DNA from 2 places in the Rothia sp. P4278 genome. Region 1 is predicted to be linked to the other one. Evidence: predicted binding sites of a transcription regulator. Region 1 holds the regulator's gene; the other holds the start of a gene.
What was found. Region 1 encodes HspR, which represses chaperone genes until heat shock. Its sites were predicted from a motif close to AAGTTGAGTCNNNNNGACTCAACTT; they were not measured.
Positions count from the first base shown of each region.

Region 2: the regulator HspR is predicted to act here: its motif matches at 1,715-1,739, upstream of clpB (ATP-dependent chaperone ClpB).

Region 1 covers NZ_JBLXXU010000004.1:41,905-49,237, reverse strand. Annotated here, with positions in the region: gene ACN085_RS08385 (ABC transporter ATP-binding protein) at 1-386, opposite strand, end outside; gene ACN085_RS08380 (hypothetical protein) at 434-2,377, opposite strand; gene ACN085_RS08375 (lactococcin 972 family bacteriocin) at 2,478-2,759, opposite strand; gene ACN085_RS08370 (heat shock protein transcriptional repressor HspR) at 2,987-3,412, opposite strand; gene ACN085_RS08365 (DnaJ C-terminal domain-containing protein) at 3,415-4,431, opposite strand; gene ACN085_RS08360 (nucleotide exchange factor GrpE) at 4,616-5,209, opposite strand; gene dnaK (molecular chaperone DnaK) at 5,212-7,059, opposite strand.
Region 2 covers NZ_JBLXXU010000002.1:331,139-338,471, reverse strand. Annotated here, with positions in the region: gene ACN085_RS05630 (Dps family protein) at 362-865, shown strand; gene ACN085_RS05625 (hypothetical protein) at 991-1,611, shown strand; gene clpB (ATP-dependent chaperone ClpB) at 1,771-4,359, shown strand; gene ACN085_RS05615 (Sir2 family NAD-dependent protein deacetylase) at 4,585-5,520, shown strand; gene ACN085_RS05610 (DUF3073 domain-containing protein) at 5,761-5,967, shown strand; gene ACN085_RS05605 (glycosyltransferase family 4 protein) at 6,053-7,333, shown strand, end outside.

The DNA.
Region 1 (7,333 bases):
GCAATTCCCACACGCTGTTTTTCACCACCGCTTAACCTACTAGCTTTCTCACCCTGTCGGCCATGAAGAGAAACACTATTCAAGACTTTCTCCATCTTATCTTTCTCCCTTCTTGGAACGTGCTGGGCTACGGCAAGGTTCTGCGCCACTGTCCATTCATCAATGATTCCATAATCCTGGAATACGAACGCCGCCTCATCTCTCCAAAATGATAATCTTTTTTTATTCGACGGATTACTAAAATCTCTACCGTCAATCTCAATAGATCCAGTAGTTATTGGCTGAAGAAGACCAAGGCAATTAAGTAATGTAGTCTTACCGCTTCCACTCTCACCTATTAAGCCAGTAACCCTCCCAGGCTCAATGAATATTTCATCAATAGCCATAATAGTTCGCCCCTTAATCTGAACACTAATATCGCGTCCTCTAATCATCAGGAAACCTTTCTAAGGACAGTTTTGGAAAATATAAATTGAGCAAATGATGGTTGCAATATCAAACTAAGGGTTACACACAGAAGAACAACTCCAAAACATGCAAAATTATAGGAGCCGGCTTGACCAATCACGCTTATCCAGGCAAGAACCCCAAGAGCTGTAGCTATTATCGCTTCACCCAAAAGACGCTTTCTAAGGATAGCTAGCCAGCTATTACCTGATACTCGCTGGGTATAGTGAGTCTTCGCCTTACGAAGAAGATAAATATAGCTTGCCAGTACAGTACTAAGGACAAGAGAAGTCATATTGAGCACAAGAGACAGAAGTAGCGACCTAGTACGCGCTTCTGCCATCTGGCTTGACTGCAGGCCAGCATCGCTTGCCCGATCTACGGAAAGTATGACCCCACTCAGTTCTGATTCTTGCACCTTCTTTGTAAGCTCAAAGGAATCGTCAAAAAATATATTATTTGTTGAAATAACTGACGTGATTAAAGAAGGTGAGTAGGTATCAGAGAGTGAGCTAACAGATACAACCAATGGAGTTTCATAGAGCTCTAACTGAGAGTTTCCAGTACCAGAAATAGCAGGCAGGGACCCTTGCTCAGCAGGCACGAGAAAACGAACTCTATCCTGCGCTTGGCTTGAGGGAATCCACAGTTTTAATTGCTCTAAAATAGACTCTCTCAAAGCAATCGGTATTTCTTTTTTATCAATATCCACATATTTACGATGGTAACGATCTTCAAGTTTTTTCAGATAGCTATCATTAGTAAGCATAACTCCATCAAAAGGCTCAAGATTATCCCCTAGAAATTCACCTGGATTGACACCATAGGTGAAGTACAACTTATTTTCATCTTCTGCATCTGTAACCACCCTCAATAAATCTCCCTCTGCCTGGGTTAACTGCTCATCATTACCCCCTAGCCGTAAGCTCTGCGCCTGAGAGAGAGCATCCCAATACGATGCCTGCTGGGCAATTCCCAGCTGAGTGAATCCCTGCCCAACCAAGGCAGGAAGACTCACTGCAGTAATAAAAATTGCTAGGTATTTCGCTCCTTCTGAGGCAAACCGATAATTCTGAATCCCATCCTCCCGACCTGCTACATTCTCTAGCCGTGGTGCCGTCAAAATGCTGGTCAAGAATACACACAAGCCTGTTATTAGCACCATAGCGACAAAGGCAAGTAGCGCAACCCAAATAAAGGAGCCCAAGGCATGGAATCCCCTGAGAAGGAAGACGGCTAACAGGGCAACAAGAAAAGTTCCTAGAGCGGGAACACAAAAACAAAGCAAAATATTACCCAACTGGGCAGCAAGTATCCGCCAGTGAGGTAAGCCGGCAAGAGTCTGTAGTATATGGACTCTTGCTCGTGATGCAGAATAGGCTAAGGAAGCTATACCAAGAAGCAGGCATACGCTCACCAGAGCCAAGCCATAGCCGTTTGCCCACACTGTCTGTACGAGAACCTCAAACCATCCAGCTTTTTTATAGGAAAAAACTGCTCCTAGACTTGTCAGCTCTTTCGAGAGGATGTCAACATCGTCAGGTGAGGAGATATGGGCGACATAAACCCCTTCTAAAGAAGCGTTTCCTAGGTCAGCTGCGACCTCTTGAGAACCGCTGTAATCTGGACGATACCAGTTGATTGGCCCTGTCTGAATATCTTTGTTGGTAAAATAGTACAGAGACCTGTCCTTGAGAAAATTTTCAGGATTCGGGACAACTTTTGCCAGTTTAATATTTCTTTCATCAGAAATATGTGAAAGACGGTCAATAATTTTATTTTTGGTTTCTACGCTCTGCTTGAAGCTTGCTGAAATAACAAGATTCGCCCCCTGCGGAGTATTTTCATCCACGGTAGCACAATAGGTGTCAGCGACTAACAAAAAAACTGATGCAACAAGAACTGCTACTAAACGAACAATATATCTCACATCAACCCTTAAAAATAAATTTATTTTCGGCGCTAAGCTAAAGCCTAGGGAAAATTTAAATTTGTCCTAGGCTTTAGTCCAAAATAGGCCTCAACTAAATCTAGCAAACCCTATAATAATACTTATTATTAGTAAAAATAGTACCGAATTTCTTCGCAACTGCACGTTTCCCAGCAGCGGTGTCGATGTTACGAACGGTACCCCAGTCATTCTGAGCTGTGGAACCATGACAGCGAGACCCGTGATCGTAATAGGAGCGGGCGTATGCGTTCCAAAAACCATATTCCCAATAGCCACCTTCAGCAGGCCATTGAGCTGAAGCATTAGCAGCAGTCATAGCTCCCAGTCCAACCCCAGCTACCAAGGTAAAACTTGCAACCATTTTTCTAATCTTTGTGGGGAATATTTCTCTCCTTTGATTATATTCCGCTTAGGAGTCCTGTGACTACCACAGGAACCTCAGGAAAATACATCAATAAAGCGCGGAAAGTGATTTATAAATCACCACGCCTGATATTTATTATCTCCTGACACCTATATCTAAAAGGTGTTGAAAATCATACTACAATAGGCTTTGTGTGTTTGGCAACCCTGGACGTAATTAATCCCTTAGCGGGGGCGGTAGAGCACCACGGCCTGGGACTTGGGGCGGGGTGCCGGACGCTGTCCGCGCGCCAGGTGCACCGCACCGCCAGACGTCCCGGCGGCAAACACACGAGCGCCCTCCTGTAGGCGGTGGCGTAGGACCTCATTTTCACGCAACAGCTCCGCGTTACGGGCTTTGAGGGCCTCTACCCGGTTCTCCAACTGCATGATGCGTTTAATCCCCTCGAGGGAGACACCGGACTGGGAAAGCTCCTGAATCTCTTGGAGCTTGAGCACATCCCGCTCCGAGTAGCGGCGAGCCCGGCCCGGAGCTCGTGAGGGCTGAACCAGCCCCATGCGGTCATACTGGCGCAGAGTCTGGGGGTGCATACCCGCCAACTCTGCGGCCACAGAAATCACAAAGACCGGCCGGTCAGATTCAAGTTCCATGGTTACTCAGCCGCCTTCCGCAAAAGCTCAGCCCGTAGGTTAACCTGAGGTGCCAGCGCCAGGAAGTTATCCAAGGCATCAGAGGCCTCCTGACTCAGGTCGGTAGGTACCTGAACCTCGGGAATGACCAGTAGGTCGCCGCTACCCTTCTTGGTGACGAAGCCCCGCCCCTTGGCCCGCAGTTTCCGGCCGGCTGGTGAGCCGGCAGCCAAGCGGAGTTTGACGGTAGAACCATCGAGGGTGGGCGCTTCAATAACACCACCGTGCAAGGCTTCTTGCAGGCTGACAGGAACCTTGACCAGCAGATGATCACCCTGGCGTTCAAAAACGGGGTGGGCATCGACTCTCACCCTAACGATGAGGTCGCCCGCTCCCCCGTGACCGGGGTGGCCTTTGCCGCGCAGGCGGACTTTCTGGCCGTCCTTAACTCCGCGGGGCAGACGGACCGTGGTTTGGGAGCCTCCGGGGCGGAAGACCGATACTTCACCGCCCTGGTAGGCCTGTTTCAGAGAAATGCGGACGCTAGTGGTGGCATCCTCGCCCTTGGGAGCCGGAGCGGAGAAGCCGCCGGGGAAGCCGCCCCCGCTGCTGGCGCCGAAACCGCCGCCACCGAACATGCCCCCAAGTAGGTCCTCAATATTAATGTTGGCGCCGCCGGAGGAGGTATGAAAGCCACCTGCGCCTGCGGGAAAGCCACCGGCGCTTCCAGGAAAGCCACCTGCGCCTGCGGCGCCTGCGGGAAAACCCCCGGGGAAACCACCACCAGCCCCTGCGAAGCCTGCAGCCCCGTACTTGCGGATCTGGTCGTATTCTTCTTTTTGCTTGGCATCTGAGAGGACGTCGTAGGCTTCGGAGACCTCTTTGAACTTCTTTTCTGCGGCTGTGTCCCCTGGGTTCTGGTCGGGGTGGTACTTGCGGGCTAGCTTGCGGTAGGCCTTCTTGATGTCTGCCTCGGAGGCAGACTCAGCTACGCCCAGTACCTTATAAAAATCTTGATGGAGCCAGTTTTCGCTCGCCATTGCCTCTCCTTCCGAGGTAGATCTTAAGTCTTTTATGCTGTGCTTATTATCTTGGGGTCTTGCTCACGGCAAACCCCTCTTCATGTGTGCAGGTAGGGGCAACCCAGTATTTGGTTCCCTGCCTGGTGTAAAAGGCGGGCACCCAACCTGATCTATCAGGCCGGGCGCCCGCCCCTTGTCTGTTTTATTCGGCCACTGCCACAGCTACCTGGGCGGTGCGGACCAGGCGGTCCTTGACCCGGTAGCCATTACGCAGGACCATGCAGACTGCATCCGGTTCAACCTCGCTGGTCGGTTGCTGCAAAACAGCCTCGTGGACCTGCGGATCGAAAGGCTCCCCTACCTCGCCAAAGCGCTCTAAACCTTGCTTAGTGAGGGTCTCTTCCAGCTTGGTTGCGATAGCGGCAAAGGGACCATCTTCCAGGTCGCCGTGCTTGCGGGCGGCATCAATATCGTCAATCACCGGCAACAGCGCAGAAACTAGGTCAGCAACCACGAAGTCGCGGAGCTGTTCCTTCTCCTTGGCCGTGCGGTTCTTGAAGTTGGTGAACTCAGCCTTGAGGCGAAGCAGGTCTTCCAAACGCTCAGCCGCTAGGGCCGCATCGGGGCTAACCTCAGCTTCTGATTCCGCTTCGGCGGCGGCAGACTCTTCGCCTGCCGCAGCCTGAGCGGAAACACCGTCGGGCTCAGGGTGGCCCTCAGCAGCAGGTGCCTGGAAGGCTTCTTCCAAGGGGTCACCGCCCTGGGGTTCTGTGGGCTCTTGGGTGTTCTCAGCCATGATTAGTTCTTCTTCTCGTCGTCTTCATCGATTACTTCGGCATCAACAACGTCATCGTCTTCAGCCTGTTCCCCCTCGCCGGCGGCGGCATCAGCCTGAGCCTGGGCGTAGAGAGCTTCACCCAGCTTGGTCTGTGAAGCCTGCAGCTTCTCGAAGGCGGTCTTGACGGCTTCGTCGTCTTCACCTTCAAGGGCGGCCTTCAGGGCGTCAACGTCAGCCTGAACCTCGGTCTTGACATCCTCGGGCAGCTTGTCGCCGTTTTCCTTGATGAGCTTCTCGATGGAGTAAGCGGAGTTCTCGGCGGCGTTGCGGGTCTCGGCGGCCTCGCGGCGTGCCTTGTCCTGCTCTGCGTGAGCCTCGGCGTCCTTGACCATGCGGTCGATGTCGTCCTTGGAGAGTGAGGTACCGCCGGTGATGGTCATGGACTGCTCCTTGCCGGTGCCCTTGTCCTTAGCGGAGACGTGAACGATGCCGTTAGCATCGATGTCGAAGGTGACCTCGATCTGGGGTACGCCGCGAGGAGCGGGTGCGATACCGGTCAGTTCGAAGGTGCCCAGGTTCTTGTTGTCGCGAGTGAACTCGCGCTCACCCTGGAAGACCTGAATCGATACGGAGGGCTGGTTGTCCTCAGCGGTGGTGAAGGTTTCAGAGCGCTTGGTGGGTATCGCGGTGTTGCGCTCAATCAGCTTGGTCATCACGCCGCCCTTGGTCTCGATACCCAGGGAGAGGGGGGTGACGTCAATCAGCAGAACGTCCTTGCGCTCACCCTTCAGCACACCGGCCTGCAGGGCTGCACCCATGGCGACGACCTCATCGGGGTTAACACCCTTGTTGGGTTCGCGGCCACCGGAGAGTTCCTTGACTACCTCGGTTACTGCGGGCATACGGGTTGAGCCACCGACCAGAACGATGTGAGCGATGTCCGAAACCTTGACGTCTGCCTCAGCGATAACGTCGTTGAAGGGCTTCTTGGTGCGCTCGATCAGGTCGCTGGTCATGTCCTGGAACTTGGCGCGGGTCAGCTTCTCGTCCAGGTGGATGGGGCCCTCGGGGGTAACGGAGAGGTACTGCAGGGAGATGTTGGTGGAGGTTGCAGAAGAGAGTTCCTTCTTGGCCTGCTCAGCGGCCTCACGCAGACGCTGGAGAGCGATCTTGTCCTTGGACAGGTCGGCACCGGTCTTGGACTTGACCTGCTCCAGGAGCCAGTCAACGATGCGCTGGTCCCAGTCGTCGCCACCCAGGCGGTTATCGCCCGAGGTTGCGCGAACCTGGATGGTGGAGAAGCCGTCTTCGTCCTTACCAACTTCGAGCAGGGAGACGTCGAAGGTACCGCCACCGAGGTCGAATACCAGGATCAGTTCGTCTTCGTTGCCCTTGTCCAGGCCGTAGGCGAGTGCTGCGGCAGTGGGTTCGTTGACGATACGCAGGACGTTGAGGCCTGCGATTTCACCGGCTTCCTTGGTGGCCTGACGCTCAGCGTCGTTGAAGTAGGCGGGAACGGTAATAACTGCGTCGGTGACCTTATCGTTCAGGTAGGCCTCCGCGTCACCCTTGAGCTTCATGAGGGTACGAGCTGAGATTTCCTGAGCGGTGTAGGGCTTGCCGTCGATCTCCTGGGTCCAGGTGGTGCCCATATGACGCTTGACGGATGCGATGGTGCGGTCAACGTTGGTAACTGCCTGACGCTTGGCGACGTCGCCTACCAGGACTTCGCCGTCCTTGCTGAAGGCAACGACGGAGGGGGTAGTGCGGGCACCCTCGGCGTTTGCGATAACGACGGGCTCGCCGCCTTCGAGGACTGATACAACTGAGTTGGTGGTACCGAGGTCAATGCCTACTGCACGTGCCATGATGTGTTCTCCTATTGAGTTGGGTTACTTGAAAGTCTTGCAAACATCTTGAGTCAAATAGGCTCAATCCGTTTGGCTCACTCTCTAGTGTGACAGATTTGAAACAGAAGTCAAGAGAGTTGAGTGTAAAAGACTCAACTTTTTTGCAATAAATTTGTTCATCTGCAGCGGGCAGTCAGGCCACCCCAGGCAAAACACCCACTTCTCAGCTCTACAGGCTTCACGACCCCAGCACCCCGTTACTTGATTCAATACCCCTGGGGGTATAATTATT
Region 2 (7,333 bases), on a different contig from region 1:
CGAGCCCCCTGTGGCTGACTCTTACTCTAGTCATAGACTGGGACCGGTGGCAACGGTCAGCTAGAGCCCCGGGGGATATGTTGTAAATCACATAAATGGTTTATGGTCTTTGGTGGGTAGAGCAGGGGCTGGCTAAGATCCCTTTGGGGGGAGTGTTGTACCCAGTCAGTTGCGCTGAGGTTAGCCTTGCTTACCTTCTGTTTTAGGCAGAATACCTTGTCAAATCAGGGTTTCCTTATTATGATTTACTCAGAATAAGCCTTGAAATGGCGGCAGGGACAGCGTAAGGTTGGAACTACACAGCAGGCCGAAACCCACAGCTTGGGATCGACCTGATTACCTAACAGGAAGTTTAAGAATCATGAGCAAATACGCATCATTTACCGTACCGGGCCTCACCGAAGAGTCTGGCCACCACGTAGCTGACGTCCTCCAGCTCCGCCTGCACGCCCTCAATGACCTGCACCTGGTCCTCAAGCATGCTCACTGGAATGTCGTTGGCCCCAACTTCATCGCAGTCCATGAAATGCTGGACCCCCAGGTAGACCAGGTGCGCGGCTTTGTTGATGCCATCGCAGAGCGCATGGCTACCATGGGTGTTTCCCCCAACGGTCTCTCAGGCGACCTGGTAGAAAAGCGCACCTGGGCCGGATATGATGTTGACCGTGCTGACGCTATGACCCATATTCGTGCTCTTAATGACGTCTATAGCGCTGTTATCGAAGACCACCGTGCTGCTATTGCTAAGGTGGGCGATATTGACCCTATTACCGAAGATTTGCTGATCGGTCAGACTGCCGAACTGGAGCTCTTCCAGTGGTTCCTGCGCAGTCACCTCGAAGATGGGCAGGGTAACCTCAGCTAGCAGGTAACCCTCGCAACTCAAAAGCCGGGGTGGCTCACCGTCAAGAGGTGGGCCACCCCGGCTTTGTGGTACCTGCTTCTTGTGAGGACTAAGAAGGGTGGGCCTAAAATGGGGGAGTGAGCCAAATGCAAAAAACCTCAGCCAATCACCTACCTCCGCAGGGCCCTCAGTCGGGTGCTCCTGGTGAGGCCCGGTCACACCCCTACTTGATGAGACAGGGCGGGCTCCTGACCAGGGCTATTTTCTACCTGGCTGTTCCCTGGGCACTTCTCTCGGCCCTGTGGGTGGTTGCTGGGCGCTCCCTGTTTGGTGCCGGTGGTAGCCTGCTGCCAATTTTCGCCATCTCACTAGGGCCGATCCTGGCGGGTCTGATGCTAGCGGCAGCCTACTTCTCGGGCAAAGAAATGAAATTACAAAAAGCTGGTAAACGGGCAGGTCTACCGCCGACGACCGCGCTTGTCTGGGGTGCCACCTGGCTGATGGCCCTCATCTTCGGTTTTTTGGTCCCCGACCGCCTGGATGGAACTGTTGTTTCGGCGGCATCGTCACTACTGGGGGGTGACTTTATTGGGCTCTCAGCCGGTTTCGGCAACCCAGCCGGTATCCTCACTTACGCCTTTGCAACTGCCTCCCTGCTCCTTTCCCTGAGCAACTGGCGGCGAGCTGAATCGGTCTCCCGCGGTGTCGATGATGCTGTCAAGGAAGAATTGGAGCGGGCAGAATCCATATATGATTTCTTGGATTGAGCTAGCCTGACTCGGTGGGTTGGCCTTCTTGCTCGGTGGGTCAAGGGTGGGGAAGGCCTCAGCTACCTGGTGTATATAAGTTGAGTGTAGTAGACTCAATTATGAGTTGAGTGAAGTACACTCAACCTTAAGGAAAAGACCTACTAGCTCAGGAGAAAAATGTCAGCTCAATTCACCAGTAAAAGCCAAGAGGCCTTATCGGCCGCCAACCTTAACGCCCAAACCGCAGGCAACCCCACCCTCGATACACCCCACCTGCTCAAAGCCTTGCTTGACCAGCGCCAGGGCGTAGCGGTTGCGGTCCTCAAAGCCGCAGGGATCGATGTTGATGCACTCTCAGTTGCGGCATCCACTGAAATCTCCAAGCTCCCCAAAGCATCAGGAGAATCCACCGCCCAAGCACAGCCCTCACGGGCCCTGCTGAGCGCCATTCAAACAGCCCAGGCTAAAGCCGGAACATTCGGGGACACCTACATCTCCACCGAAATCCTCCTGCTCGCCCTAGCTGCAGGTAACGACGCAACCGCCCGTGCCCTCACCGCCGCAGGTGCCAGCGAAAAAACCCTAGAAGAAACCATCCCCCCAGTCCGAGGAGACCGCACCGTGAGCACCCCCGACCCTGAAGGCACTTTCGGTGCCCTCGAACAGTACGGCACCGACCTCACTGCCATCGCCCGCGAAGGCAAACTCGATCCCGTCATCGGCCGAGACAGCGAGATCCGCCGCGTCATACAGGTACTTTCCCGCCGCACCAAGAACAACCCCGTACTGATCGGGCAACCCGGTGTCGGTAAGACCGCCGTCGTCGAAGGCCTAGCCCAACGCATGGTCTCCGGCGACGTACCTGAAACCCTGCGCGGCAAAACCCTTATTTCCCTGGATCTGGGTGCCATGGTCGCCGGTGCCAAATACCGTGGTGAATTCGAAGAACGCCTTAAAACCGTACTCGAAGACATCAAAAAATCCGAAGGCCAAATCGTCACCTTCATTGACGAAATCCACACCGTCGTCGGTGCCGGTGCCAGTGAGGGCTCCATGGATGCGGGCAATATGCTCAAGCCCATGCTAGCCCGCGGCGAACTACGCCTGATCGGTGCCACCACCCTGGACGAATACCGCGAAAACATCGAAAAAGACGCCGCCCTGGAACGCCGCTTCCAGCAAGTCTTTGTCGGTGAGCCTTCTGTGGAAGACACCATCGGCATTCTACGCGGCCTCAAAGAACGCTACGAAGCCCACCACAAGGTAGCCATCGCAGACTCCGCCCTGGTTGCCGCCGCCAACCTTTCTAACCGTTACATTCCCTCCCGCCAGCTCCCCGACAAGGCCATCGACCTGATCGACGAGGCCGCCTCGCGCCTGCGCATGGAAATCGACTCGGCACCCGAAGAAATCGACGTCCTCCGCCGTGCCGTAGACCGCCTCACCATGGAAGAACTGGCGCTCGCCAACGAAACCGACCCCGCTTCCCTCGAACGCCTAGATGCCCTACGTGCAGATATGGCCGACAAGAAGGAAGAACTCGACGCCCTCAACGCCCGCTGGGAAGCTGAGAAAGCCGGACTCAACCGAGTGGGCGACCTCAAAACCCAAATCGACGAGCTGCGTTCCAAAGCAGAAGTAGCCCAACGCGAAGGCAACCTGGCAGAAGCCTCCCGGATCCTTTACGGCGAAATCCCCGCCCTTGAAGCGCAACTGGCCGAAGCTCAGCGGGCAGAGAGCAGCGCCCAGCAAGAATCCATGGTCTCCGAAGAAGTCACAGCTGACGAAATCGCCGAAGTTATCTCCGCCTGGACCGGTATCCCCGCTGGTCGTATGCTCCAAGGCGAATCCGAAAAGCTCCTGCACATGGAAGAAGAACTCGGCAAACGGCTGATCGGCCAGAAGAAAGCTGTCGCCGCCGTAGCCGATGCCGTGCGCCGCTCCCGCGCCGGTATCTCCGACCCCGACCGGCCCATCGGTTCCTTCCTCTTCCTGGGCCCCACCGGTGTCGGTAAAACCGAGCTGGCCAAGGCTCTGGCTGAGTTCCAGTTCGACGATGAGCGTGCCCTCGTCCGTATTGACATGAGCGAATACGCCGAAAAGCACGCCGTCGCCCGCCTAGTCGGGGCCCCTCCCGGATACGTCGGCTACGAAGAAGGCGGTCAGCTCACCGAAGCAGTCCGCCGCCGCCCCTACTCCGTCCTTCTACTCGACGAGGTCGAAAAAGCCCACCCCGAAGTCTTCGATATCCTGCTCCAGGTTCTTGACGACGGCCGCCTCACTGACGGCCAGGGCCGCACCGTTGACTTCCGTAACGTCATCCTCATCCTGACCTCCAACCTGGGCTCTCAGTTCCTGATTGACCAGAACCTGGACGATGAGAGCCGCAAGAGCGCAGTTATGAACACGGTCAACGCCGCCTTCAAACCGGAGTTCCTCAACCGCCTGGACGAGCTCATCATCTTTGAGCCACTGAGCGCAGAGGACCTGTCCTCCATCGTGGCCTTGCAAATCAAGTCCATGGCCCGCCGCTTGGAGGACCGCCGACTGACCCTGGATGTCACCCCCGCCGCCACCGAGTGGCTGGGACTAGCAGGCTACGACCCCGCCTACGGCGCCCGTCCCCTGCGCCGCCTGGTTCAGCGAGAAATCGGTGACCGCCTGGCACGAGGAATCCTTGCAGGGACTATCAAGGACGGCGACACCGTCCGGGTGGATATTAACCCCGATGTAGCCGTGGAAGGCCTGGTCCTTACAGCCAGCTAACCCTCCTTCACCGCAGGTGCAAGGTCGGTCGGCAAGCTTCCTTCCTGCCCGGCTCGCTGGCGCTCGCTGAACAATTCATGTCAGCCCCAGCCAGCTTGCCTCCCCCTTGCACCTGCCAGGGCTGATGCTGCGGAGATACTCACCTACACTGGAAGAGTGAGAGAGAACCAACCGCATCACCGGGGAGAAGGATTCGATACCCGCTACGCGGGCGAGCCCACCCACCTGACCGAGCAGGCTCACATCGCTGCCACCCACGCCGCCGCCCTGCGCTCTATCGAACGGGTCGTCCACGAAACTACCCCGCCCACCGACCCCGAAGTTGCCTGCCTGGGCATCCAGGAACTCCTTACCGACGGGGCAGTGCTGGCCCTGACCGGGGCAGGCATATCTACCGGCTCAGGAATACCCGACTACCGGGGCCCCGCCGGATCACTGCGCAACCACCGGCCCATGACCTACCAAGAATTTCTCTACGACCCCCAAGCCCGCCACCGCTACTGGGCCCGCTCCTTCGTCGGCTGGCGGCAGATGAGCCGCGCCCACCCCAACACCGCCCACTACCTACTGGCCGAGCTCGAAAACAGCGGGCACCTCACCGGCATCATCACCCAAAACGTAGACGGCCTGCACACCGCTGCCGGGAGCCGCACCGTGCTCCCGCTCCACGGAGACCTCTCCACCATCCAATGCCTCGAATGCGGCGCCCAAGAAGCCCGCACCAGCCTTGATGTTCGCATTAACGACGCTAACCCAGGCTACCTTGAGCGGGTCACCGGCCCTTCCCTACAGGTCAACCCCGACGGTGATGTAGACCTAGACGCTACCTTTATCCGCGACTTTCAGATGGTCGGCTGCCTTGCCTGCGGCTCTACCCGCCTCAAACCTGCCGTGGTCTACTTTGGCGAACCCGTCCCCGCCACCAGAAAAACCCGTGTCCAAGACCTCCTAGAGCAATCCCGCTCCCTGCTCGTACTCGGATCGTCCCTGGCTGTCATGAGTAGCTACAAGATAGCCCTCGATGCCGTCCGCGCAGGAAAGCCCCTGGCCATCATTAACCGCGGACCGGGCCGCGCTGATCGCCGCGCAACCTATCTTTGGCGCGAAGACCTTGCAGAAGCGCTTTATCTGCTCAGGGGCAATTCCTCAAGACTCACTTAACTCTGGAGACTAAATCTCTGAATCTAGAGCGTAAAAGGGTGAGCTTCCTGGGTGGAAGTAGCTCGTAATATGAGGGCTCTTCCCTATTTTTTATGCTTCTTACATCTCACTGGGCGAACAGACAAGCAAATATGCTTAAAACAAGGTACCCTTGTATACGGAAAAGACTGAAAGATTTTCTGGTTCTCCCTTGAGCACGGATGGGTAGCCAGATACGAGCGATAAAGAGGGGGTCTCGCCATGGGGCGCGGCCGTCAAAAGGCTAAAGCAACTCGGCAGGCTCGGGAGATGAAATATTTCAGCCCCGATACTGATTACACGGCACTCGAACGTGAACTGAGAACAAGTGGCAAATCCAAGCCTAAGGCGTCTGCTCATCACTACGATGATGAGGACGACTACTCGGATTATGTGGATAAGTACGCCGATGAATACCTGGAGAAGTAAGACCGCCTCCTTATGATGCGGGTTCTTACCTCACCCAGCCCTAAAGGGCCTGCTGGCAGCAAATGCTAGCAGGCCCTTTTATTTTATGCCCCCAGGAATACTGTCCCAAGGAGAAGAGGCAAGACGAGGGTTTTTGACAGGCATAGGAGGGCTTAAAAGGGGTACAGTTGAGGTAGTTACAGACCCAATAATCGCCCTTGGCCAACCACACCCAGCACACATCATCTCAATGAAAATACTTGTCGTTACGCACTACTATCCGCCCGAAATTGGTGCGCCTCAGCGCCGTTGGTCGGCTCTGGTAAAACGCTGGCAGAAATCAGGACACCAGGTGACCGTTTTCTGTCCGCCGCCCCACTACCCGGATGCGGAGGCCAGCCGATTCCTGCGTGAAAAGCACCGGGATACTCCGCGTATTCACCGGGGTAAGTATGGGGAGCGCGTCTTACGTCTTCCCTATCTTCTCCACGGTCCTTCCGGAGTAACCCGGTTGGCTGATCAGATTATTACCGCTACCAGCTCGGTGGGTAAAGCCTTGATCCTGGCTCTCGGCGGGGATCGCTTCGATGTTGTTGTTGCAACCGTCCCGGGGCTGCCTTCGGCCTACGCCGGTATCGCTATTAAAAAGCTTCTGCGTGTGCCCCTGGTTCTTGAACTGCGCGATGCCTGGCCCGATATTGTGGCCAGACCCAGCCAAGAAATCAGTGGTATCGCCCTGCGTGAGCGGGTAAAGCGCCGCTTCTCACGGTCCTTTACCCGAGCGCAGCGGCAGGCCGACGTACTGGTTACCGTTACTCACCGCTTCGCCCGAAAACTGCGTGGGCGCAACATGCAGGAGGTCGTAACTATCACTAACGGGGTCACCCCAACTATGTTTCACAGCAGGATAGATCCGGCCCCCCAACGCCCAGGGCAACTCCGTCTGCTCTATTCTGGGACGGTTGGTCGTTCCCAGGGGCTTATCACCCTCTTGCAGGCTCTAGAACTGGCCCAAAAAGCCCAACCCGAGACCCGCTTTAAACTCCGTATTGTGGGGGAGGGAGCAGAACGGCAGATGCTCCAGGACTACGCCAGGGCAAGGAACCTACCCGTCAAGTTCCAGCCTTTACAGCCCCGCTCGCAGGTCCGTAAAAACTATAAATGGTGTGATGCCACGATTGTTTCGCTCAAAAATACCCCGGCTTTTGAACGCACCGTACCCTCCAAACTGTATGAACTGCTGACCGTGCCCCGTTTTCCCATAGCCCTGGTCACCGGCGAAGCTGCTGACATTATGCAAGCGGCGGGGGTAGGTGCCCTGGTAGAGCCTGAGAACCCTCAGGAACTGGCCGACCTGTGGTGCCGCCTGGCAACCGATCGTTCACTG